4 regions of the Caloramator sp. E03 genome follow, and region 3 is predicted to be linked to each of the others. Evidence: riboswitches for the same ligand, from Rfam matches in the RefSeq annotation. Region 3 holds a riboswitch; each other region holds the start of a gene.
What was found. A riboswitch is a leader RNA that binds a small molecule or an ion and turns the genes downstream of it on or off. The one in region 3 is predicted to bind fluoride.
Positions count from the first base shown of each region.

Region 1: linked by a shared signal. The riboswitch ahead of FDN13_RS04260 (MFS transporter) and the one ahead of FDN13_RS03200 (AAA family ATPase) in region 3 are both predicted to bind fluoride.
Region 2: linked by a shared signal. The riboswitch ahead of FDN13_RS11335 (MutS-related protein) and the one ahead of FDN13_RS03200 (AAA family ATPase) in region 3 are both predicted to bind fluoride.
Region 4: linked by a shared signal. The riboswitch ahead of crcB (fluoride efflux transporter CrcB) and the one ahead of FDN13_RS03200 (AAA family ATPase) in region 3 are both predicted to bind fluoride.

Region 1 covers NZ_CP040093.1:827,181-833,352, reverse strand. Annotated here, with positions in the region: gene FDN13_RS04270 (ABC transporter substrate-binding protein) at 1-544, opposite strand, end outside; gene FDN13_RS04265 (IS1634 family transposase) at 897-2,609, opposite strand; fluoride riboswitch at 3,020-3,083, shown strand; gene FDN13_RS04260 (MFS transporter) at 3,126-4,310, shown strand; gene FDN13_RS04255 (NUDIX domain-containing protein) at 4,536-4,991, shown strand; gene FDN13_RS04250 (PRD domain-containing protein) at 5,468-6,172, shown strand, end outside.
Region 2 covers NZ_CP040093.1:2,357,268-2,363,439, reverse strand. Annotated here, with positions in the region: gene nifJ (pyruvate:ferredoxin (flavodoxin) oxidoreductase) at 1-1,137, opposite strand, end outside; gene FDN13_RS11340 (MutS-related protein) at 1,236-2,729, opposite strand; gene FDN13_RS11335 (MutS-related protein) at 2,729-4,252, opposite strand; fluoride riboswitch at 4,303-4,365, opposite strand; gene FDN13_RS11330 (SH3 domain-containing protein) at 4,444-5,721, opposite strand; gene FDN13_RS11325 (DNRLRE domain-containing protein) at 5,860-6,172, opposite strand, start outside.
Region 3 covers NZ_CP040093.1:608,824-614,995, reverse strand. Annotated here, with positions in the region: gene recJ (single-stranded-DNA-specific exonuclease RecJ) at 1-553, shown strand, start outside; gene FDN13_RS03210 (hypothetical protein) at 557-1,519, opposite strand; gene FDN13_RS03205 (DUF58 domain-containing protein) at 1,810-2,931, opposite strand; gene FDN13_RS03200 (AAA family ATPase) at 2,943-3,884, opposite strand; fluoride riboswitch at 3,921-3,985, opposite strand; gene FDN13_RS03195 (thioredoxin family protein) at 4,291-4,530, shown strand; gene FDN13_RS03190 (permease) at 4,607-5,575, shown strand; gene FDN13_RS03185 (ArsR/SmtB family transcription factor) at 5,732-6,040, shown strand; gene FDN13_RS03180 (adenine phosphoribosyltransferase) at 6,113-6,172, shown strand, end outside.
Region 4 covers NZ_CP040093.1:1,425,035-1,431,206, reverse strand. Annotated here, with positions in the region: RNA gene ffs (signal recognition particle sRNA large type) at 1-166, shown strand, start outside; gene dnaX (DNA polymerase III subunit gamma/tau) at 288-1,901, shown strand; gene FDN13_RS07060 (YbaB/EbfC family nucleoid-associated protein) at 1,969-2,307, shown strand; gene recR (recombination mediator RecR) at 2,320-2,916, shown strand; gene FDN13_RS07050 (hypothetical protein) at 2,967-3,182, shown strand; gene FDN13_RS07045 (nuclease-related domain-containing protein) at 3,298-4,569, shown strand; fluoride riboswitch at 4,639-4,696, shown strand; gene crcB (fluoride efflux transporter CrcB) at 4,797-5,231, shown strand; gene crcB (fluoride efflux transporter CrcB) at 5,231-5,587, shown strand; gene FDN13_RS07030 (DUF190 domain-containing protein) at 5,601-5,933, shown strand.

The DNA.
Region 1 (6,172 bases), 220 kb from region 3:
CGCCTGCAGTTGCTGTAAATGCAAGGTTTGTGATTATATTTACATCTTTTCCTATGGTTAAGCCGTGATTTCTTAAAACATACTCGAGGCTCATTTCAGGAACTCCTCCAGGGCGGCCTCCTATTATTGTCTTTCCCCTTAAGCTCTCCCATTTAAAATCCTTTTCATCCTTTCTGCTAACGAGGAAAGAGCCATCTCTTTGAGTCAGCTGTGCAAAGAGTACAGCATAATCATCTCTTCCCTGATTATAAAGATAAATAACCTGCTCTGGCCCGCAAAAGCCTATGTCTGCATTTTTAGAGAGAACCTGCTGCATTGTTTTGTCAGCCCCTTGCCCAGTCGAAAGCTCAATCTCAAGCCCCTCCTCTTTGAAAAAGCCTTTGTTTATTGCAACGTACATAGGTGCATAGAAAACTGAACGCACAACTTCATTGAGCCTTACTTTTGTTAATTCTGTATTCTGCTTTTTAGTGCAGGACGAGAAACAAGATAAGATTAGAACAGATACTAAAATTGTGCAAAGAAGTTTAAGATATTTTCTCATAACAAACCTCCATAAATGATTGTCAATTTATAATATGTTTTATAAGGAGGGAGTGTTACTTGTACTTATTGAATGATATATGATATAGCTTTAATTATAAATATATGGATGATTTTATGAGGATCCATAGAGTCTATGCAAAATAATAATATGTTAAATAAAGTAAATAATATTATTTTAAGATATTTAAAGATTTAATCTATATTTTAGGATTAATTCGGCCTTGAAAAAATATATAAAAATGAAATATAATCTCATCTTTGACAGTTGCGCGAAGCAAAAAGCCTGTAGAACCATTGAATATCAAGGGATCTCAGGCTTTTATACTTTTCAAAAAAGTGAACAATGTTTTTTATTTTTTCGTGTCTTTAAAAATTTTTTTCATTTGTTTCATATTAATTATTTGATAATCCGTTCTAAAGCCAAATTTGTCATGTAAATCATCTGTAAAATCGGTCCTTGTATATATTGGAATATAGCCCTCATTCTTAATCTCATAAAAATTCATTTCTCTAAGTCCTGATATAATATCGCTACACGTATATTTTTCTGAAAGCTTTTTTTCTAATAGCCTATATATCATCAGGGAAATGAAACAAGTTGTAAAATGCGCTTTTATTCTATCATCTCTTCTTAAATATACTGGTCTTGCCTTAAACTCTGATTTCATAATACGGAAGGACTCTTCTATTTCCCAACGCCTTCTATTAATTTTTATAATTGCGGCAGCATCATCACTTATATTTGTACATACTGCGTAAAAACCATCATACATTGCCTCTTGTGCTATTAAATCAGCATTAATGCTGTATAATTCTTTTTCAGCTACTTCACCGTCAGGTGTGCAGTGAGTCTTTGAAATAAAGCGTTTGTAATCATTAGCATTACATTTCTTCAATTTTGTAGGATTGGTATCAATAACCTCTTGAGCTCTCTCTATTTGGTTACCTCTTATAGTTCTTTGATAGTTTCTATATTTCAAGGAAAATGTTACAATAAGTTTTTGTTCAAGCCCGTCTTCTTTTATCCAGCGTTCCTTATAAAAAATTTTATTAATATCTGTTTCTTCGTCAATTTCGTTTAAATTATATACTTTGTCTGAATCGCTAAGATGCCATCCTTTGGGGTCTAACGCCCATTCTTTTAAATGTGATTTTAATTTTTTAATAGATTGTGTAGTAATAAAAGCTCGATTTTGTATATTATTAAATTTTCTGTTTGCTGTAGATGCAAGCCCTGCATCTGTACAAATGATAAATTTTGAAAGCCCAAATTCGGATATAATTTTTTGCTCTAAAGGTTTTAAAGTTACTTGTTCATTAGTATTACCTTTGTTTATACAAAATGCAAGGGGGATGCCGTCTCCATCCATGAAAAGTCCCATTTGAACAATTGGATTGGGTCTATGTTCCTTCGATACTCCATACTGTTTTAATCCTTCTTCCTGTTCAATTTCAAAGAAATAGTTGGTGCAGTCATAATAGAGAACTCCTTTATTACGATTGCAAACTTTAAGACTGTTCTTATATAATTCTGACTGAATAAAATCTGTTTCTTCTGAAATTACTTCTAAAGCTCTATAAATATGCTGAAGCTCAAAATCAGGCTGCTCAATAAATTTTTTTGATAGTTCGTATGTAGCAAGCTTAGATGATGGATAAATAATTCTTGCATAAATTAATCTTGATAGTATTGAATTTAGATTAAAATTAAATTTATGTTTATCCGAAATATTTTTACAGATATTTTGCAGCCCAAGCTCGTTATATATTTTTTGTAAAAACAAGTAACTACCATTAAAAGTATGCTGTTCGTCTTTGTTAATTTGTTTAACAGGCGAGTATTTTACTAATATTTCTCTTTTCTCTTCTTTTTCTTTTCTATTTAACTCTTCAACGTACCTCTTCCCCCATTCTATAGGGTCTTGTCCGTTTAGTTTTTTTAAAAGTTCATCATAAGTGCCAAGCTTCTCAACTACTTTTGATGTACGCTTGCCTTTTTCATAAACAGATTTAACTACATATAAGGATGCTGCATTTTTTGATTTAACAATTTGTAATCTCATTTTTTCACATCTCTTCATATATTTATATCTATATTATAACACATTGTTACACATTGTGCACTATAAAAATTTAAAATTTGACAAAAAAATAAGCCTATATCAAGGCTTTAAGGCACTTTTTTTGTCTTGCAACTGTCAAAGACCCGATATTTTCTCATAACAAACCTCCATAAATGATTGTCAATTTATAATATGTTTTATAAGGAGGGAGTGTTACTTGTACTTATTGAATGATATATGATATAGCTTTAATTATAAATATATGGATGATTTTATGAGGATCCATAGAGTCTATGCAAAATAATAATATGTTAAATAAAGTAAATAATATTATTTTAAGATATTTAAAGATTTAATCTATATTTTAGGATTAATTCGGCCTTGAAAAAATATATAAAAATGAAATATAATAGTTTTGTGGTGATGGAGTTCACCTAAAATGCTTGGTAATAAGCTAATGACTCCTACTTTACTGTAGGGTTATTGGCTTTTTATATTTTTTGGAAGGGTGATTTTATGGGAAAAAAGAATGACATTGTAAAAGAGCGAAATAATGTTTATACGTTAGGATGGGTAGCTTTTTTTGGTGGCTTTGGGCAGGACATGATACAGCCAATTCTTCCAATTTTCTATTCAACTGTTCTGGGTTTAAGTAAAGAGACAATAGGTCTTATAGAGGGAAGTTTAACAACAATTGTAAGTGTTTTTAAAATAGTATCAGGTATTATTTCTGATAAGTTAGGAAAACGAAAGATTATTGTTTTTATAGGCTATTTACTTTCTGCAATAAGCCGCTTTTTATTTGGTACTGTGTTTTTTGCATGGCAGGCTTTTATTTTGCGTTTAATTGATGGTATCGGAAAAGGAACAAAGGATGCTCCTCGAGATGCACTGGTTGCCCAATCGGCTAAGGAAGGACATGTGGGATTCTCTTTTGGATTTCAGCGTATGCTTGATACTTTAGGTTCTGTAATCGGGCCACTTGTAACAGCAGGGATACTTTACCTTTTTGCAAGTGGAAATATGCGTTACAGAATAATATTTTATATTGCTGGTCTTATCTCTGCTATAACAATACTTTTAATAGGCATTTTTGTAAATGAAAAAGCTTCATCTGCTTCAAAGGAACAGTCAAAATTTGATTTTAGTGTATTGAAGGATAAATTTCTTTTATTTCTTATTATAATGCTTATTTTCACATTGGGTAATTCAAGTGACTCATTTTTAATACTCCGTGCCCAAGATGTTGGTATAAGTCCTGTAATAATACCTATTGTCTATGCGGTATTTAATCTTTTTTATGCTTCGTTATCAGTTCCTGCAGGCAGCCTTTCAGATAGAATTGGAAGGGTGAAAGTAATGAAGATTGGATGGATTATTTATGTTTTATCATATATAGGATTTGCATTTGCAAGCCGACCTTGGCATATATGGATAATATATATATTTTATGGTCTTTATTATGCGACAACTGAAGGAATTGCAAAATCACTTGTTGCTCGAATTGTGCCTGATAACAAGCGCGGTACTGCATATGGACTATACAATGCTTCATTAGGCATAATGACATTGCCGGCAAATATTATTGCAGGTTATCTTTGGGATAATGTTTCTCCTTCAGCAACATTCTTTTTCGGAGCTGCATGTGCTTTTATTGCGTTTTTAACTATAAGCGTTTCAAATATAGAAAAAGCTGCTTAAGCAGAGTTATGTAGGATATGGATAATGAAAGAAACTTTCTATTAAGTTTATATAATAAGTGCACTTGGAAATATATGAAAGAGTAAGATTTTGGAATTATAAGGAAAGTGTTAATGTAATAAGTACCGTAAGTTTTTATATTGCGGTACTTATTTGAGATTCAGTATGAAGATAGATAAAAAAGTTATATAAATATTTAAATAACTTTAAAAAGGAGTAGTTTTTATGATTGATATCAGGGTAGGTGTTATTGTAATTCAAGATAATAAAATTCTTTTAATAAACCATCTTCGAGATGGCAAGAGATATTGGGTATTGCCGGGCGGCAAATTAAGACAGATTGAAACTTTAAAAGAATGTGGAGAAAGAGAAGTTGAGGAAGAAACCTCTTTAAAAGTTAAAGTAACCGAACTTCTTTTTACTGGAGAAACCCTCTGGCCAGATGGTGAAAAACATATTATAAATTTTTTCTTTAGAGGTATCCCACAATCAGGAGAAGTAAAAAAACCTTCATGGTGTTTCCCAAATGAAAAATGGGATTTTCCTGAATTTGTACCACTGGAAAAAATAAAAGAAATTTTACTTTTTCCTGATATAGCTGATGCTATTCTTGAAATTGCATCTGGAAAAGAAATTAGTTCAAGATACTTAGGTAATATATGGAAAGAAAATATGGGTTGATGGTGTTATTTATTAGATATTTCCAATTTCCATCTGATTTTGCATAGAGATACTTTTTATAAACAATAGAGTTAATAATTTTTATAATTTATTTATATCCTGTTTATAAAATATATTAGTGATATAATGGTTATTTTGCTAATAAGGTAGAATAGCCTTTTTTTATATGCCCAAATAAAGAAAAATAAAAGTTAAGTATTTATCAAAACAGAATTTTTATTTCTAAATATATATAAATGACTATGCATTATTGATTGATAGCCTTTTAATAGTATATTTAAAGAAATTGGTAAATAACAAAGAGTAAAGCTAAGACAAAAAACTTTAAAATATATTAATAAAAAAGGTTATTTTTGTAAATTGTTATGATAAATATTATTAAAAAATTATATTTATTTATTATTTAAATTTGATTTTTAAAATTATCTATTTAGGGTGTTATAATATAATTATTATATATTATATAGGAGGATAAAATGAGAATTAAGAAGATACTTAATAATAATACCCTCATTGTTAATGATAAAGGTGTTGAAAAAATAGTTATTGGAGTTGGAATAGGATTTCAAAAAAAGATAAATGATGTTGTTGATAAAACAAAGATAGAAAAAATTTTTGTTATGGAAGATAAGAGTGAATATGAAAAATTTGAAGAAATAGTAAAAAGTTTTCCTCAAGAGTATGTTGATATTGCAGAAAATATAATTCATTATGCAGAGCAGAAACTAAATGTTGAACTTAATCCTCATATATACATTGCATTAACAGACCACCTTGCCTTTGCATTTGAAAGATTTAAAAAGGGAATAATTATACAAAACAAATTGCTTGAAGAAATAAGGTCGTTATATTTTGATGAATTTAAGATTGGTATATGGGCTAAGGAATATATAAAGCAAAAATTAAGCATAGAAATTCCAGATGATGAAATAGGTTTTATAGCACTTCATATTCATACAGCAAAAAATAATTATAGAGATATAACAATTGCTATGGATATAGCAACGATGATAAAGGATATGACTAAAATAATAGAAACACGATTAAATATAAAAATAGATGAGGCTTCTATTTCATATCAAAGACTAAAAACACATTTTCATTTTGCATTAAAGAGGATGATAAAAAAAGAGAGATTTTGTGATATAGATGCAGAACTTTTTGAAATTATAAAAACAAAA
Region 2 (6,172 bases), 1.2 Mb from region 3:
TTCAAAAACAGATAGAATTTGTGATGGCCTTGTATCCTTTGAGCCAAGCCCATAACGTCCTCCAATAATTACTGGCTTATTGTCCTTATTATAGAAAAGCTTAACAACATCAAGATATAGAGGCTCTCCAATGGAACCTGGCTCCTTTGTTCTATCAAGGACTGCAATCTTTTTAACAGTCTTTGGTAAAACCTTGAAGAAATATTCACAACTAAAAGGTCTATACAAGTGAACCTTAATTGAACCAACCTTTTCTCCCTTTGCTGTAAGGTAATCTACAACTTCATCTATAGTATCACAAACAGAACCCATAGCAACTATTACATATTCAGCTTCACTATGCCCATAATAATCAAATGGATGATAAGAATGTCCACTTATTTTTTCAAATTCTCTCATATAGTGTTCAACAATGTCTGGCACTGCATTATAGAATTTATTTGATGCCTCTCTTCCCTGAAAATATATATCCGGATTTTGCGCTGTACCTCTTGTTACTGGATGTTCAGGGCTTAAAGCTCTATTTCTAAATTCAAGAACAGCGTTATAATCAAGTATACCTGATAGATCCTCATTATCAACTATTTCAATCTTTTGGTACTCATGGGATGTCCTAAAGCCATCAAAAAAATGGATAAATGGGACTCTTGATTTTATTGCACTAAGGTGTGCAATACACCCCATGTCAAAGGCCTCTTGAACACTTGATGATGCAAGGAGTGCAACACCTGTCTGTCTACATGCCATAACATCCTGATGATCTCCAAAAATAGATAGTGCATGGGTTGCAACTGCCCTTGCACTTACATGTAAAACACCAGGCAAAAGTTCCCCCGCCATTTTATAAAGATTAGGAATCATAAGAAGTAGCCCTTGAGATGCCGTATATGTAGTAGTTAAGGCACCAGCCTGAAGTGATCCATGCATCGCACCAGCAGCCCCAGCCTCTGACTGCATTTCAACTACTTTCACGCTTTGCCCAAAAATGTTTTTTTGCCCATGGGCAGACCATTCATCAACATTTTCAGCCATAGGCGAGGATGGAGTTATTGGATATATTGCTGCAACCTCTGTAAAGGCATAGGATGCACGTGCAGCAGCTTCGTTACCATCCATCGTTTTCATCTTCTTTGCCATAATAATCCTCCTTTTTAATAATACTCATATCAGTTTTATTATTTCTAATTGGAGTATAAAAATACATCATTTTTTAAATGGATGACTATTTCTGTTTGCTATTGATTTTCAAATATTTTTTTATATAGGTCTTCTCCAAAGCTCGTTTGCAGAGGCTGTGCTTCAATTATCTTAAAAGTTCTTTTTCCATCGTTTTGCCTTTCAGCCCTCAGAAAAACTGCATTTTTCAGCTTCTTTTCATAAAATCCATAGGCAAGTTCAAAAAAATGAGTAACAAAGAAAACTTTAATATTTTTTTCCAACAACGCCATAACGATGTCTTTTGCAATCTGAGAACCTTCCCTTTCATTAGTTGCTGAAAAAGATTCATTAAAAAGTATAATAGAATTAGGTTTAATATTATCAATGATATCGCTCATCCTTTTTAATTCTTCATCAAGTTTTCCACTTCTCATGCTATTATCTTCTTCCCTCTTATAATGAGTAAATATTCCTTCACATATATTGGCACTATAATATTCTGCTCCAACAAACATACCACATTGCATCATAATTTGAGATATACCTATACTCCTTAAATAAGTTGACTTTCCTCCTTGGTTTGCACCTGTTATTATATAAAGATCTTTATTTTCAGAATTCAAATCATTTCCAACAACATTTCCTATTTCAAGAGCAAGACATACATCATACAAACCAGTAAAAGAATGTTTTCTTGTACTTGACTTTAATGGAACTGGAAAAGTTGTTTTAACACCTAACTCTAAAAGCTTATTATATAGGTTTAAACAAGATATATAAAAGGCTAACTCCGTTTTTAACATGGTAAAAAAGCTCAAAATATGTTCAGCTGATTTTGCAATTATATTTGCTACCTCGTTAATTCCCCTATCCCTTATTTCCGAGAGCATTCTTGCACCACTTTCATCACGATCATCTATATAAAAAGTAAAAGAAGTTGTTCTATTGTAAAAAATCTTCTCAATAAAACTTTTCTTTTCATTTTGAGGCTTACAAAGCATATAATTAATACCTTTATTCCCTTTACCCAATTCCATACTAATCAAAGCACCCTCATTTAGCCTTAACTCTTTTAAGCAACTTTCAACCTTCATAAAATATTCATTATCAAGTTCCCTATCTATCATTTTAAAAAAATTCTTAAATCCTTCTGATTTAAAATTGTAAGAATTATCCTCTGAAATCTTTTTTATTTTTTTTAGCATTTCTACAAACATTTCAAGAACATCTATTGAACTATCTAATATAGCAGCAGGATATCGTGTGAAAAATCCAAAATAATATTTTCTTTTATTTGTTATAGCTTCACAGGCAATGTTATACAAGTTTCTAACAATTGATGAATTATTAATACAATCTTTTAAAATGTTTTGCCTGTAGATTATCGTATCCAAATCATTAATACTTAAAAGCAAAGCTTTTTTAGATACTTCAAGTAAAAACTCATCACCCATAGACATAGAATAAAACAATACATTCAAATTTAAATCCTTTATAAGTTCTTCTGAATAAAATGGTAGTTTTTTATTTATATCAAAATCCTTATCTTTATACATCAAAAGAGCTTTCATTATTTAATTCTCTCCTTTACCCAATCATAAGTTAACCTATATTTTTCAGCAATAGATACAGCATAAGAAAGCCCATCGGCATTCTTTCTTAAAATCTTAAAGGTTCTTACATTGGGGTCATTAGGCTCAACAGTACTAACAAGGCTTACCGTTTTTTCATTAAAAGATGTTAATTCATATATAAAAGTTACACAGACACATAATAAATCAAGCTGGGATATTCTCCTCATTATTTCTTTTCCTAAAAAGATAGCATCTTTTAATGTTGTTGAAGCAAATATTTCATTAAGAATTACAATGCTATTATGTGTAGCTTCGTTTAGTATATCATGTATCCTTATTAGCTCATCTTGAAGTTTGCCATTATTATTGTTAATATCCTCTTCCTTTTCAAAATGAGTAAAAAGTTTATCATATAAAAACAGCTTTGCATCTCTGCCTGGGACAGGAAGTCCTAAGCTTGCAATATAGTGAAGTTGCCCAAACATACGTGCAAAAGTTGTCTTTCCTCCTTGATTAGGACCTGTAACTACAAATATACGTTCCTTATCTTTAAGATAAAAATCATTACATACTATATCTGATTTTTCATTTATAAGCTTTGTTGCAAGAGCAATGTCAAAGGCATCATAAGCATAAATGTTCTTTGATATATTTACATCAGGATAACAAAAAGAAAGTCCATTCTGTATAAATATTTTCATATATTCTATATAGGATATATAAAATTGTATTTCTCTATCAAAAGCTTCTATTGTTTTATCTAAATAATTAATATTTTTCTCACAGAAATAATCAAGGTTTAAAAATAAATCCTCGTAAAGCTTAGCTACTAAATCCAATATCATAGCTTCAACATGATTCATTTCTATATAGTCATTAAATTCTACTCTATAATCTTTAACTACACCTTTTTTAAATTTTTCAAAAGTCTTATCTACCTCTTCACAATAATCCTTTTCATTTTCATATTTTTTAACTCTTACTTTACTTCCCTTAATATGAACACAATATTTTACTTCTGATAAATCCTTCTTTAATTTCTTTGTTTCATTTAAAAGAACAACAAAACTATTTGATTTAATATAGGAATTTATATAATCACGAAAAGCTATAAGCCCATTGGATTTTAAACAAATAGAATTAAGATCTTTTACAAGAATATTAACTGCATCACAATATATTTCAACCCCATCTAAAAACCATCTTTCCTTTTGATATTTATAAATCATTTTATCTGCTTTTTTTAAATACTCCCTCATCATGCACATATTCTGTGCAAAGGATTTTATGCTATTAAAAAGCTCTTCCTTTTCTAAATCCTTCATTATTTCATGCCTGTAATTGACTTCCTCCACACTTTTTAAAGGGCTATAAAAAAATGGGGCTAAGTTATAATCATTTTTTCCTAAAGTTATCGTATTTACTATCTTATCAAGATTTAAATCCTTAAAATAAGAAGGCTCTTCCTTTTTTATATCAATATCCTCAAACTTTTTAAATAAAATGCTGCAAAATAACATTAAAACCTCCTCCTTAACATAATAAAAATAAAACAGCTGATAACTCCTACATTAACGTAGAAGCCATCAGCTGTTACCAGCAATTCACAGGGAGCTTCATCCCTAAAGATAATATATCATTTTTTTGTCTTTTATACAACATTTTCTAAATAAACTAATTTAAAGATTCTCTTACCAATTTGTAAAAAATTTTATTCTTCAAAATCCAATACCTTTGTAAACTCTTCAATAAATGTTTTTCCATCCGCTCTTTTAATAAGAGCTGATGTTACCATAACAGTATTTGCAGGAGCAAATTCATATTTATCACCTATTTTTTCTCCATATCCATGAAATGCATGAATAATATATGGTCTTTTATCTTCCATTCCAACATACATCATAACATGTCCATCCATAAAAACTGCAGCTCCAGGTTTTATTTTTTCAAAAAGATTTACTCTATCTTCAACTGACATTTCATTATTAAATTCACAAACTATACCCTGTGCATTCTCTTGATCATCAGCATTTCTTGGAAGTTTAAATCCAAAACATTTGTATGTATACATTATAGTACTTGAACAATCCCTGCCTTTAAAGCTATCCCCCCATCCATACCTTTTCCCGAGGGTTTTAAATACCTGTTTTAAAATATTCTCTCTTGTGTAGGGTAAATATCCAAAAGACACATCTTCTGTTATAGGAATAAGTGCATTTTTTATTTCAAAATATCCTTTATCATTTCTGACAGCAAGCTTTACAACATATTGTCCAACAGTCAACTGATTATCTAATGATAAAGGTTTATCTTTTTCAATAGGAATTTTAGTTCCCATTGTAAACTCAACATTGGATATCCTCCTGTCGAAAGGATTATATACAGTATGAACATGTTCTCCTGTAACTACAATAAAGTCTTTACTTTCTACATAATCAAAAATATCTTCCTTTTTTCCAACTGCAATATCTTCTGCCCTTACCCATCCAAAGTAGTTATACATTATAACAAAATACCACTTTCTATCACTGCTTTCATGAAGTATAACCAGTGGTTCAAAGGCTTGACACCCTGTTTCCTGAAATCTATCAAGTTCTTTATCCACAGCAGTTTTAAACACAGGAGTATCATCAGGAAAACTTCTAAGGTCCGTATTTCTTACAGCTATTCCATACTTTATATTATTTTTATTTTTAATTCCGTAAATATTTGTATTATAAATAAGTCTATCGTAGAAATCCTTTTCCAATCTATTCCCGTTTATATCATACATAGAAATTTGTGGTATTTTATAATTCTCTATGATATTTAAAAGTTCTTCTTTCGATAGGTACTCTTTATAATTTTTAATATCAAATATCATTTTTGCCTTTTTTTGAGTCATTTCATTAAATTCCTCAATTTTATTTAAAGGCATTATAACTTTATTAGAATCACTAATTTTTTCAATCCAATATTTTGCATCAAGCATTTTAATATCAATATCCATCTTACATTCTCCAATCTTTTTTATAGTAAGTTTATAGTAATTTATCCTCTACATACTAAAGCTTTATTAATATTAATTTTACTATTATAAATTTTTTTTTACAAACATTTATTAAGTTGCTATAGATTAAGTTTAATATCATAAGTAAACCATATAGGAAATATACACTTTTAAAATTCCGTTTCCTGTTGATTGAATTAAAAGCCTGTAATATTTACTATATATTTTCGGTATTATATATGAAGTTGTTCCTGCTACTATTTTTTTTGAAAAATCCTGAATCCATATTACATTGTTAGGACTATACTGACTTGTAACCACAACATCATAGCTTCCTATATTATTAACAAACACAGTAGCCTGAATAAGATGGCTAAAATCTATGGGCTGGGATTTTACAGTACCATTTATATAATTTATTGTCTCTTCATAATCAAAATATCTTACAAAC
Region 3 (6,172 bases):
TAATATATTTGAAGGCCTTTTAAGGTGCAGGGATATTTTAATTAAATTTGGAGGACACCCATTAGCAGCAGGACTTTCAATTGAAAAATCAAAGATTGATGTTTTAAGAGAGAAATTGAACTCTGATAGTAATATTGCTGAAGATGATTTAGTAAGGAAAATATATTTAGATATGCAGCTTCCATTAAGTGAAATAACAATTGAATTAGCACAAGAATTAAAACTTCTTGAACCTTATGGGAAAAGCAATGAAAAGCCTTTATTTGCTGAAAAAAACGTAAAGATATTAAGAGCTATGAAATTAGGGGAAAAAGGGAATGTATTAAAGCTCAAGTTACATTGTGGAAATAATAAGGTAGCCTTAGATGGTTTATACTTTGGAGAAATAGACAAGTTTGAAGATTATATTATCAACAAATTTGGCATAAAAGAGCTTGAAAAACTATATAAAGGTATTCAAAATGATATAATGATTGATATTGCCTTTAATATAGATATTAATGAATATATGGGTTTTAAATCAGTTAATCTGATTATACAAAATTACAGGTAGGTTTTACCTGCCTGTAATTTTGGTTGCTTTAAGTTTTTTATAATGTTCATAAAAATCTTTAAACATTTTTTTATCGGCTTTTATATCTTCATATCTGATTTTTATGTAAATGCTTCTTATATCATTTAATAGTTTACTGTCATAGATCTTTTCACATTTTTTATTTATTTCAAAGGTTGTATCACTATTTTTAATTTCTATTCTATTTAACATAGATTTTTTTATAAATTTTAAATAATAAAATCTTATTAGTTCATTATAATTTTTAGGCTTTTTATTAGAAATATATTTTTTAAAACTACTAAATAAGTTGTTTTTGTTTTCTTTGATATATTCTTTTTTTTCAGTATAAAATTCCGTTGCTTCATTAAGGTAGTATTGACGTTTAAATATTTTAGCTATTAAATAGATTAATAGAATAAATATCAAACTTTTTAATATAATGTTTAAAATTGGGTTTGATGAAATTAAATTAGTCATGTTTTGAGGACCTGAAATTTTTATGTCTTCTATCTGGATTTTTGGTATTTGTATATTTATATCTCTAAAGGATTTTTTATCGATTATCTTTTTTAATATATCAACTATAAAAGCAAGAATGTACCCTATTAAAATAAATAGCCACGAAAATAAGAACATGAGTATATCAATGAAAGTATAATAAGCTTTTATTAATAATAGTATAATTTTTTGCCTTATATTATCTAAACTAAGTGTAAAGGTTAAAGCTGCAATTAAAGTGGAATAAATTAAATTAATTCTATCGATTTTTTTGTCATAACCATTGTAATTGATATATCTTAATGTTCTTAAAAGCACTATAGATGATATTAGAAATAATATTATGTAAGGTCCTGATACTTTGTTTAAGTAAGCAGTCTTTTGAGCTATTAATCCTATTATAATAACTGCTAACACTACATACATTTCTTTTGTAAATTGTTCAATTGAAAGGCTATAGTTCATATTATCTATATTATAAAAAATAAAGTAAAATGTGAAAAAATAAATTGTAATGATAAAAAGAATATAAATGATTGAATGATAAAAAAATAGTGGAATTACTAGAAAAATACAAAAAATATAAAGGTAAGTATTTTTTTTTGATTTTAATTCATAAGCTATAAATGAGAAAATAGTAATATAGACAAAAAACAGGCTATTATTATTTATTATGTTCATAAGTAATAATATGAAGTTTAAAATCAAAAATAAAAATGAAAAGAAATTAACTATCTTTATTAAAAGGATGTTATTCAAATAGGCTCACTCCTTTCAGTAAAGATTAAAACTTTATTATTTATTTTTGAAAGGTTTTCATCATCCATTGATATTAATACAATACTATTTGTAATATCACAAATTTTATTAATATACTCTACATAACTTTCAAGTAAAAAAGGAGTTATTATGATTGTAGTTTTAAAATTCATTGGGTTAGAAATTACATGTTCTAATATTAATTCAAATTCTTGCTCAATTCCAAAGGATGCCTTTCCGAGATTTTCAAGTATTTGATTCATCATCGAAAAACCATAACCAGAAACAAAATTATTGTTTTTTAGTGAGAAATCGCTTCCTTGTATGTTATCTACAAAAGCATAAGGTATTCCTTCTGACTGTAATTCTTCAATTATTGTTCTTGCAATTGAAAAGCATTTTTCTATTTTATTTTCATCTATTTCTATCCAAAAGGGTTTTCTACATTCTATATTAAGAAGTAGGAGGGCAGTATTTTCAGATGTAAAATCAAATTTTTTAACCATAAGCTTATTAGATTTTAAAGAAGTAGGCCAATGTATAAACTTTTGTGGATCAAAAGGCGTGTATTCCCTAATCCCTACTATATGATCAGGGTCATCAATTATCCATCTTTTAACAGATATATCTCCATAATAATCCCCATAAGGCTTTAAAACATTATTCAAAATTATAGATTTAGGAAGAGCAATTATTTGAAGAGATGAATCAATTGCTTTGCTATAGGTATCAAGTCCTAAAAAATCTCCTAAAGTTAAAACTACATCATAAAAATAAAATCTTCCTCTTTTTTTACAACTTGCTTTATAAGTTCTTTTAATTCTCTGATAGGGCAAAAGTGTGTAGGTTGCTTTGTGAAATAGGTAATTAGCTGATTCTAAAATGTTAGCATCAAACTTATAGTATATTGAATCAGGAAACTTTTCAGTAATCTGCATAAAAGTTATAGGAAGGATTTTTTTATTTTCAATTATTGATGAAATTTCAAATTCCTCATCTATTTCAACTATGTTTTTAGACAATCTTCTTTTATATTCAAGATTATGTATCATATATTTTTTAGACAGGTTATTTAAAATAAAGCCTAGTATTATAATCAAAAGGGCAGCGTAAATCATAATTATGCACCTCAATAATTTTCAACTGGTACTTTTATGCTATTAAGCATATACTTTATTAGATCTGCATTATTTGTTTTATTAACACCTTTAGGGATTATCCTGTGATTTAAAACATAAGGTGAGAGATACTTTACATCTTCAGGTAAGATATATCTTCTGCCTTCAATTGCTGCTTTTGCTTGGCAAGCTTTAAAAAGAGCAATCGTTCCTCTTGGGCTTACTCCAAGCAGTATTTTTTCATCCTTTCTTGAAGCTTCAACTATATCCATAATGTATTCCATGACATCTGATGATATATTTATATTTGAAAAGTTATTTTTAACATAGTTAATTTCATCCAAAGTTACAACCGGGTTTAAATTATTTATTACATTATTATCTTTATTTCTATTTATAATTTCAATTTCCTCTCGTCTTGAGGGGTAACCCATTCTTATTCTCATAAAAAACCTATCAAGTTGTGCTTCAGGAAGTGGAAATGTACCGAATGATTCAACAGGATTTTGAGTTGCAAGTACCATAAATGGATGGCTTAATTTCCTTGTTTGACCATCCACTGTGATTTGACTTTCTTCCATAGCTTCAAGGAGGCTTGATTGTGTTCTTGGAGTTGCCCTATTAATCTCATCAGCAAGAACTATGTTAGTAAATAAGGGACCTTTTCTAAATTCGAATTCACAGCTTTTTTGATTATAAAAGTTTATTCCTGTAAGGTCTGATGGAAGAAGATCAGGAGTAAATTGAATTCTTTTAAAGTCACAGCCTATAGAGCTGGCAAAGGCTTTAACAAGCATAGTTTTACCAACTCCCGGGATATCTTCTAAAAGCACATGACCTCCACAAATAAAGGAAATGGTTATAAGTTCAATAACATCGTTTTTGCCAACGATTACTTTTGAAACATTTTCTATTATTTTGTTTTTAAAATCTACAAAAACATTTAAATCCATTGCACTACCTCCTAAAAATAAAACTTCTGCATAATAAATATTGCAGAAGTTATCAATCTTTAACAAGATGCTTTATGGCGAACTTCATCACCTATTTACTTTTAATTTTAATATATTATAAAGTGATATATTATGTCAATATTGAAAATTGAGCTATATAGAGTATAATAAAGCTAATAAGTTTTTAATATGAATAATATAATTGTTTATCAAAAATATTCATTGACATTATTATATAATTATTTTATTATATAATTAAGATGTTTGGATTATAAAACATTAAATTTGAACAGATATACTTAGTTTAGTATATCAAATGATAGATCAACAAGATAAATTAAAAGAATTTATTAGATAGGTATTATTTATTTATAATAATTAAAAATATGTAGAGGAGGAAGTGTATATGGTTATTAAAATTTTAGGACCGGGGTGTTCAAATTGCAAAAAGCTTGAAGCAAATGCAAAAGAAGCAGTTGCAAAGAGTGGAGCTAAAGCAAAAATTGTAAAGGTTGAAAATATTAAGGATATAATGAGCTATGGTGTTATGAGGACGCCTGCAATTGTTATCAATGAAAAGGTAAAAGCTTTTGGTAAGGTGTGTACCGTTGATGAAATTATCAAGTTTATAAACGAAGAGAAGTAGGCTTAAAGCCTATTTCTTTTGTTCAAAGTAAATATATTTCTTATATAATTATTAGAATTTGATTGGAGATGATTTTATGTTTGTTCCTGTTCAAAGATTTGCAGATTTTCTTGTTTATAATGTATTTGGATTATCTGAAAAGAGTAAGCTTGGAAGTGCATTAAATTTCTTTGTTTTTGATACAATAAAAATATTTATTCTTCTATTTATGATAATTTATGCTATAACATTTATCAGAAGCTTTTTTCCACCAGAAAAAACAAGAAAAATTCTTGCAAAGAACAAAGGAAGTGTATTTATAGGTCATGTGCTTGCAGCTCTTTTGGGTATTGTTACTCCGTTTTGTTCCTGTTCTGCAGTCCCTCTTTTTATAGGTTTTGTTGAAGCAGGAGTACCCCTTGGAGTTACATTTTCATATCTTATAGCAGCACCAATGGTTAATGAAGTTGCACTTGGGCTTTTATATGGATTGTTTGGGATCAAAATAGCGTTAATATATGTAGTTTCTGGTGAGATAATTGCAATAGTTAGTGGAATTATACTTGGAAGATTAAAACTTGAAAAATATGTTGAAGGTTATGTATATGAAATGAACATCAATACTGAAATTGAAATTCCAAATCCTACAATTAAGGAAAGATTAATAGATTCATGGAATTTTACAAAGGATTTAATTAAAAAGATTTGGCTCTATGTAGTAATAGGAATAGCAATTGGTGGATTTATGCACGGTTGGATTCCTAATAAGGCATTAGCACCTTATATGGGAAAAGGAAATCCCTTTGCAGTATTTATTGCAGTAGTAGTTGGAGTTCCTCTTTATTCTAATGCTGCTGGAATTATCCCTCTTGTAAGTGAGCTTACTCGTGCAGGAGTTGCAATGGGAACAGCTCTTTCATTTATGATGGCAGTAACGGCTCTTAGTGTACCTGAAATGATTCTTTTAAGAAGAGTATTAAAACCAAAGCTTCTTGCTATATTTATAACTATTGTTGGCATAGGAATACTATTTACAGGATATTTATTCAATTATATAATCGCATAAATAATAAGCTTTAAACGCCATATTTAATTGCTTATAGTAGTTATAATATGGCGTTTACATATTTTAAAAATATTGGTATAATAAATTGTTACTATATTGAAAACAATTATTTAATTGATTTATTATATTATAGTACATTGATGAGGGAGTGAAAAAATGAATTCAGATGAATTAATGGTAAAGATATTTAAAGCGCTTGGACATCCAATAAGATACAAAATAATAAAGTTTTTATATAATGGTCCTAAATGTGTATGCAGGCTTAATGAAGATATAGAGTTTAGCCAGGCTAATTTATCGCAGCATCTTAGAATATTAAAGGACGCAAATCTTGTAAAAAGTGAAAAGGTAGGTCTTGAAATGTACTATAGGTTATATAATGAAGATGTTAAAAATATTGTTGCTGAAGTAGAAAAATATGTATTGGGTTATATAAATAATATAAAGGAACTATCAGTTAAATAATTATAAAAAAACTTAAACTTTAGTATATTTTAATGTATAATTTAAATATCGATAAGCGGGGGAGGATTTTATATGGATATTAAACAAAAAATAAGGGTTATTGAAGGATTCCCAAAACAAGGTATTAGCTTT
Region 4 (6,172 bases), 820 kb from region 3:
AAAGTGGCGTTGAGGATTGGGTCCCGCGCAACGGAAATTCATGAACCCCGTCAGGTCCGGGAGGAAGCAGCGGTAAGTGAACCCTTTCGTGTGCCGCGGGTGTGCCTGGTCGGAGTTAACTGCCCGGGTAACGCTCGGATGAGCAATATCAAAGCAGGGTGCACGGTCTTAAAATATAAAGATATGGTCTGGTAACAGGCCTTTTTTTATTGTCCTTGAGTTAAAATGATATAATAATTATAATGTATATAAAGAAATAATTGCCTTACTAAAAAAGAGGTGATAATATGCCCTATATGGCACTTTATAGAGAGCTAAGGCCTAAAGTTTTTGAGGACGTTATAGGACAGGAAAATATAATAAAAACAATAAAAAACCAGGTTATATCAGGGAAAATTCCCCATGCCTATCTTTTTTGTGGCACTCACGGTACTGGTAAAACATCTACTGCTAAAATACTGTCTAAGGCTGTTAATTGTTTAAATCCTAAAAATGGGAACCCATGTAATGAATGTGAAATATGCAGAGAGATTAATGGAGGCACTTTAATTGATGTAGTTGAAATAGATGCTGCTTCAAATAGAAAGGTTGAAAATGCAAGGGATTTGATTGATACTGTTCAGTATCCCCCTCATAGGGCAAAATATAAGGTATATATAATCGATGAAGTCCACATGCTTACAATGGAGGCATTTAATACACTGCTTAAAACCCTTGAGGAACCCCCTTCTTATGTTATATTTATCCTTGCAACAACTGATCCACAAAAGGTTCCAACGACTATTCTTTCAAGATGCCAAAGATTTGATTTTAAAAGAATTAAGACTGAGGACATGCTAAAAAGGCTAAGAAAAATAGTCGATGAAAATGGGGTTTTTGCTGAAGATAGAACTCTTAAAACTATAGCAAGGGTATCAGATGGGGCTATGAGGGATGCCCTTTCAATTCTTGACCAGGCAATGGCAATGTCAAAGGGTAAGATAGAATATGATGATATCATATCAATGCTTGGATTAACATCTAATGAATTTATATTTTCTCTTGTAGATGCTATGCAGGATAGGAATGTTGAAGAGTCTATAAAGATAATCGATAACGTGCTTTTAAGTGGAAAAGATGTAACTCTATTTATTAGAGATTTAACACATCATTTTAGGAACCTTCTTATGGTTAAGGTAAGCAAAAGGCCAGAGGAACTTATAGATGCTGGCGAAGATACAATAGATTTGATTAAGGAACAGGCAAGAAAATTTAAAAGTGAGGATATATTAAGGGCAATAAATATAATGTCTGATGCAGAAAATAACGCTAAATATACTTCCCAGCCGAGGATTTTTTTGGAGATGGCAGTAATTAAATATTGCAAAGTTGAATTTGATACTTCTATTGAAGTAATGCTTAGCAGGCTAAATTCTCTTGAGGAAAAATTAAAATCAAAATCTGTAATAATAAAAACTGAAGAAGAAAGGCAAGAGGATAATAAAAAAATTAAAAAGGATAAAGAGAAAAAGTCTGATATTGAAGAGAAGGCAAAGCCAAAAGTAAAAAGTGAAGGTACGCTCAATTTAGATGAGGCAAGAGCAGCATTTCAAGATGTTTTAAATCTTTTAAAAGGAAACAGGAAGATGGTTTTATATGCCTATCTTGCACCAGGGGATGTAATAGATGTCAATGATAATATAATAGTAATAGGGTTTGAAGAGAAATTTGCTTTTAGTAAGAAAAATATTGAAAGTTCTGCAGAACATAAAAAGGTACTTGAAGAGTACTATTCAAAGGTGTTGAATAAACCTGTTAAAATTGCTTTAAAAGTTTTAGAACAAGATAAAAGCGATATAGATAAAAGTATAGAACTTGCAAAGAATATACTTGGAGATGATATTATTGAAGTAATTGAATAGTGTAGCTTGTAATGTTACAATAAGAAAGAAAGTGCATATAATAAGGTATAAAGATTAAGGAGGTCATATTATGAGAGGTGGAATACCTCAAATGGGAGGAAATATGAATAATCTTATTAAACAAGCTCAAAAGCTTCAAAAACAGCTTGAAGATATGAGAGTTGAGCTTGAGCAAAAGACAGTTGAGGCATCATCAGGAGGCGGTGCAGTTGTTGCAGTTGCTAATGGAAAGAAGCAGATAGTTGATATAAAGATTAAACAAGAAGTTGTTGATCCAGATGATGTTGAAATGTTACAGGATCTTGTGCTTGCAGCAGTTAATGAAGCTTTAAACAAAGCTGAAGAGATGATGGCAACAGAAATGGGCAAAATTACTGGAGGGTTGAATATACCGGGCCTCTTTTAAGGAGTGATATATTTGAATTTTTATCCACAAGCTATAAGCCGCCTTATAGAAGAGCTTTCAAAGCTTCCAGGAGTAGGCCCTAAAACAGCACAAAGGCTTACTTTTTATATACTTAATATGGATATTTCTGAGGCTGAAAAACTTTCAAATGCAATTTTAGATGCTAAAAAAAATATAAAATATTGCTCTGTTTGTGGTAACTTAACAGATGATGACCCTTGTATTATTTGTAGAAATACATCGAGGGATTGCAACACAATATGTGTTGTTGAAGAGCCTAAGGATGTAGTTGTAATGGAAAAAACTAAGGAATATAAGGGGCTTTATCATGTCCTTCATGGTGTTATATCACCCCTTGGAGGGGTAGGACCTGATGACATAAGAATAAAGGAACTTTTAAGCAGGATTAACCCGGATATAAAGGAAGTTATAATAGCAACTAATCCCAATGTTGAAGGGGAGGCTACAGCAATGTATATTGCAAGGCTCCTAAAACCCCTTGGAGTAAAAGTTACCCGAATTGCTCACGGGATTCCTGTTGGAGCAGACCTTGAGTATGCTGATGAAGTAACTTTGAGTAAGGCACTTGAGGGAAGAAGGGAGATATAAAAAGCTTTTATAAAATTAATTGTATAGCTAAGTAAAGCTGGAGGATAATAATGATAGATTTACAAGTTGAAGATAAAATTGAAATTGACAATGAAGTAAGGAAAATTATTATTTCAACAATAGAGGATAATAAAGAAAATTTAAATGAAAATGATGAGCTTTTTATATGCGTAAATGAAGAGGGCAGAAAAAAATATTATTTAGTTGAAAAGAAAAAGAATATTTTTAAAGTTATAACAAAGCTTGATGAAAAATATGTTTTTTAAAAGATAAGAATATAATTTTTTAGATGGGTCAGCAATGACCCTGTCTTTTATATTTAAAAATAGCAATATATTTAACAATGAAAAGTTCTTAGAACATATAAAAGAGGGGAAAAATATGCAAGTATTAATTAACAGAGTTATAACGTGGATTAACATAATACTATGCTATTTTATACTTATTGCATTTTTAGATTTAGCTTTTACTTCTAAAATGTTTTTAATATTTAAAACAATATTAGGTATAATTACTTTAGTTTATGGTCTAACATATTCTGCTTATCAAAAAGAAAAACTACTTAATTACTTAAAAATAGAAGAGAAAAAAAAGCAGGAAAAAATAAAAAGAAATTTGATTTTGGACAAGCAGAAAAGATATTATCAGTTTAAAGGCAACATTAATACTATTTTACCCGATATAAATTTTATAGAAAACGATAAAAAAGTATATTTAAATAATGACGAAAGGATGGAATATTTAAATAACCTTATATTATCTATTAAACAAATAAATGAAGATGCTGAATTTAAAAATATGAATATTATTCTGCAACCTCATTTAGAACTTATTAACAATATTTTTAGGATTAATAATGAAATTAAACATAAAATCAATATTGATGTATTGGAAGATTTAAATATACATAGCAAAATTATGAATATAAATAATATATTACATAATTATAATAACTATTTAAGAAATATGTCTGAAGTATTTAAAAATGATTATTTTTCTATAAAAGTTGGTATAGAAGGAGAAGAAGCAGTAAATAGACAATTGGCTATTTATAATGATATTTTACATAATTATTCTAATGTTAGATTTGAAGTTGATGGAATTTCAATAGAAAATGATAATTTGATTGTATCACCCTTTGGAGTATTTTCTCTTGAAGTTAAGAATTTGGGAATAACTTCTAACTTCTCTATTAAAATAGAAAAAGATGGAAGATGGAAAAGGATATATAATAATGGACGCGAAGAAATAATGAAAAATATTACTGAGCAGACATACAGGCATGTAGGATTAGTTCAAAAAATGATAAATAATAAGCTTAAAGAGAAAGGCTATAGTGGGGAATACATACAAGTTCAAACTCTTATTGTATTTGCAAATGAAAATGTGAATATTATTAATGATAGTGATATACCTGTTCTTAGAGTTTCTAATATTTATCATAGCATTGTGAACAATTCTAAGCAAAAATTAGATGAAAACATAATAAAACTTATATTAGAAATAATTGAAGAAGAGAGACTTGAGTTAAAGAAATATGAAATTGATGAAATAAGTGAATATCTAAAGAATTTAGCATATACACTAAATGAAAAAATGATAAATTATAATCAATTATATACTCAGCTGCAAAGTTTAAATAATTTAATATGAGATTTTAATGAAGGTTGCATTTTTATTTTATTTGCTTGTAAATTATAATAAAATATGATATATTAATGCCATGTTTTTGGTGATGGAGTTCACCATAAATGCCTCGGCTAATGACTCCTACAAATAACAATAAAAGTTATTTGTAGGTTTTTTTATATTTCATTTATTTGTATTGAAAATGTTATAAGTAATTAAAATATTAATAACAGCAAGATGGAGGGGTAAGAATGAGGAAATATATATTAATTGCTATTGGAGGAGCTTTTGGAGCTATTTCAAGGTTTATTATAAAAGGCATACAGATATATAATTATAAAGAAAATATACCATTAAATACTCTTATTATAAATGTTTTAGGCAGTTTTTTATTGGCAGTTATATTAACTATTGCATTAGAGATTTGGGAATTTGATATAGATATTAGGCTTGGAATTGGAACAGGATTTTTAGGAGCCTTTACAACTTTTTCAACTCTTTGCAAAGAAACTGTAATTCTTATTCAAAAAGGATTTTATTTTTCAGCATTAAATTATGTAATGACGTCAGTTATGCTGGGCCTTGCCTCTGCTTATTTTGGCATTGTTTTGGCACGTGAGATAATATCAAAGATAGTGAAAAAAGAATATGATGACATGAAAAATATTGAAGGAGAGATGAAATAATGGACTTTATACTGCTTGGAATAGGCGGAGCATTAGGAAGCGTTGCAAGATTTAAAATAGGAAAAATTATCGCTGAAAAAGCTAATACTACCTTTCCAGTTGGTACTTTTATAATAAATATTACTGGTGCCATACTTTTAGGAATTGTAAGTGGTGCTGATGTAAATAAAAATATTTATTTATTATTTGGGGATGGTTTTTTAGGAGCTTATACTACCTTTTCAACCTTTATGTATGAAGGATTTAATCTCTTTGGAGAAAATGAAAAAATAAATGCCTTTATATATATATTATCTACGTTGTTTTTAGGAATTATTGGTTATATAATAGGATATAAGATAGGAAAATTTATTTAAGAGGTAGAGGATTATGGATATTAGTGGGAAGTGTAAACTTTTAAAAATATACTTAAGTGAAGATTCAAAATATAAAGGGCACAATCTTTATCATGCACTTGTATTAAAATTAAAAGAATATGGTATAGCAGGTGTTACTGTTGTAAGGGGAATAGAAGGATATGGTCAGGAAAAGCGTCTTCATACTGCAAGGGTTATGGATTTATCCTTAAGCCTTCCTATTATAGTTGAAGTAGTTGATACTGCAGAACGTATAGAAAAGGTGCTTCCGATTGTAAAAGAGATGGTAAATGAAGGCCTTATGATGATAACGGATGTTGAAGTTATAAAATATGGCAAAGCTTGAGATTTAAAAGTATCTTTTGTTATTCAAAAGGTACTTTTATTTTTTTATTTTGCCTGTTGAGTAAAATTCACATAGTTATCAACAGATTGCATACAGTTAAGATATGAATTATCAAAGTTATCACCAGATTTATTCACATTATCCACAGAGAATCATCCACATATTTATATACAAATTTATTTTTCAAACTACTATGGAAAACATGTATATTATACCCTCTATATGGAAACAATATTAAT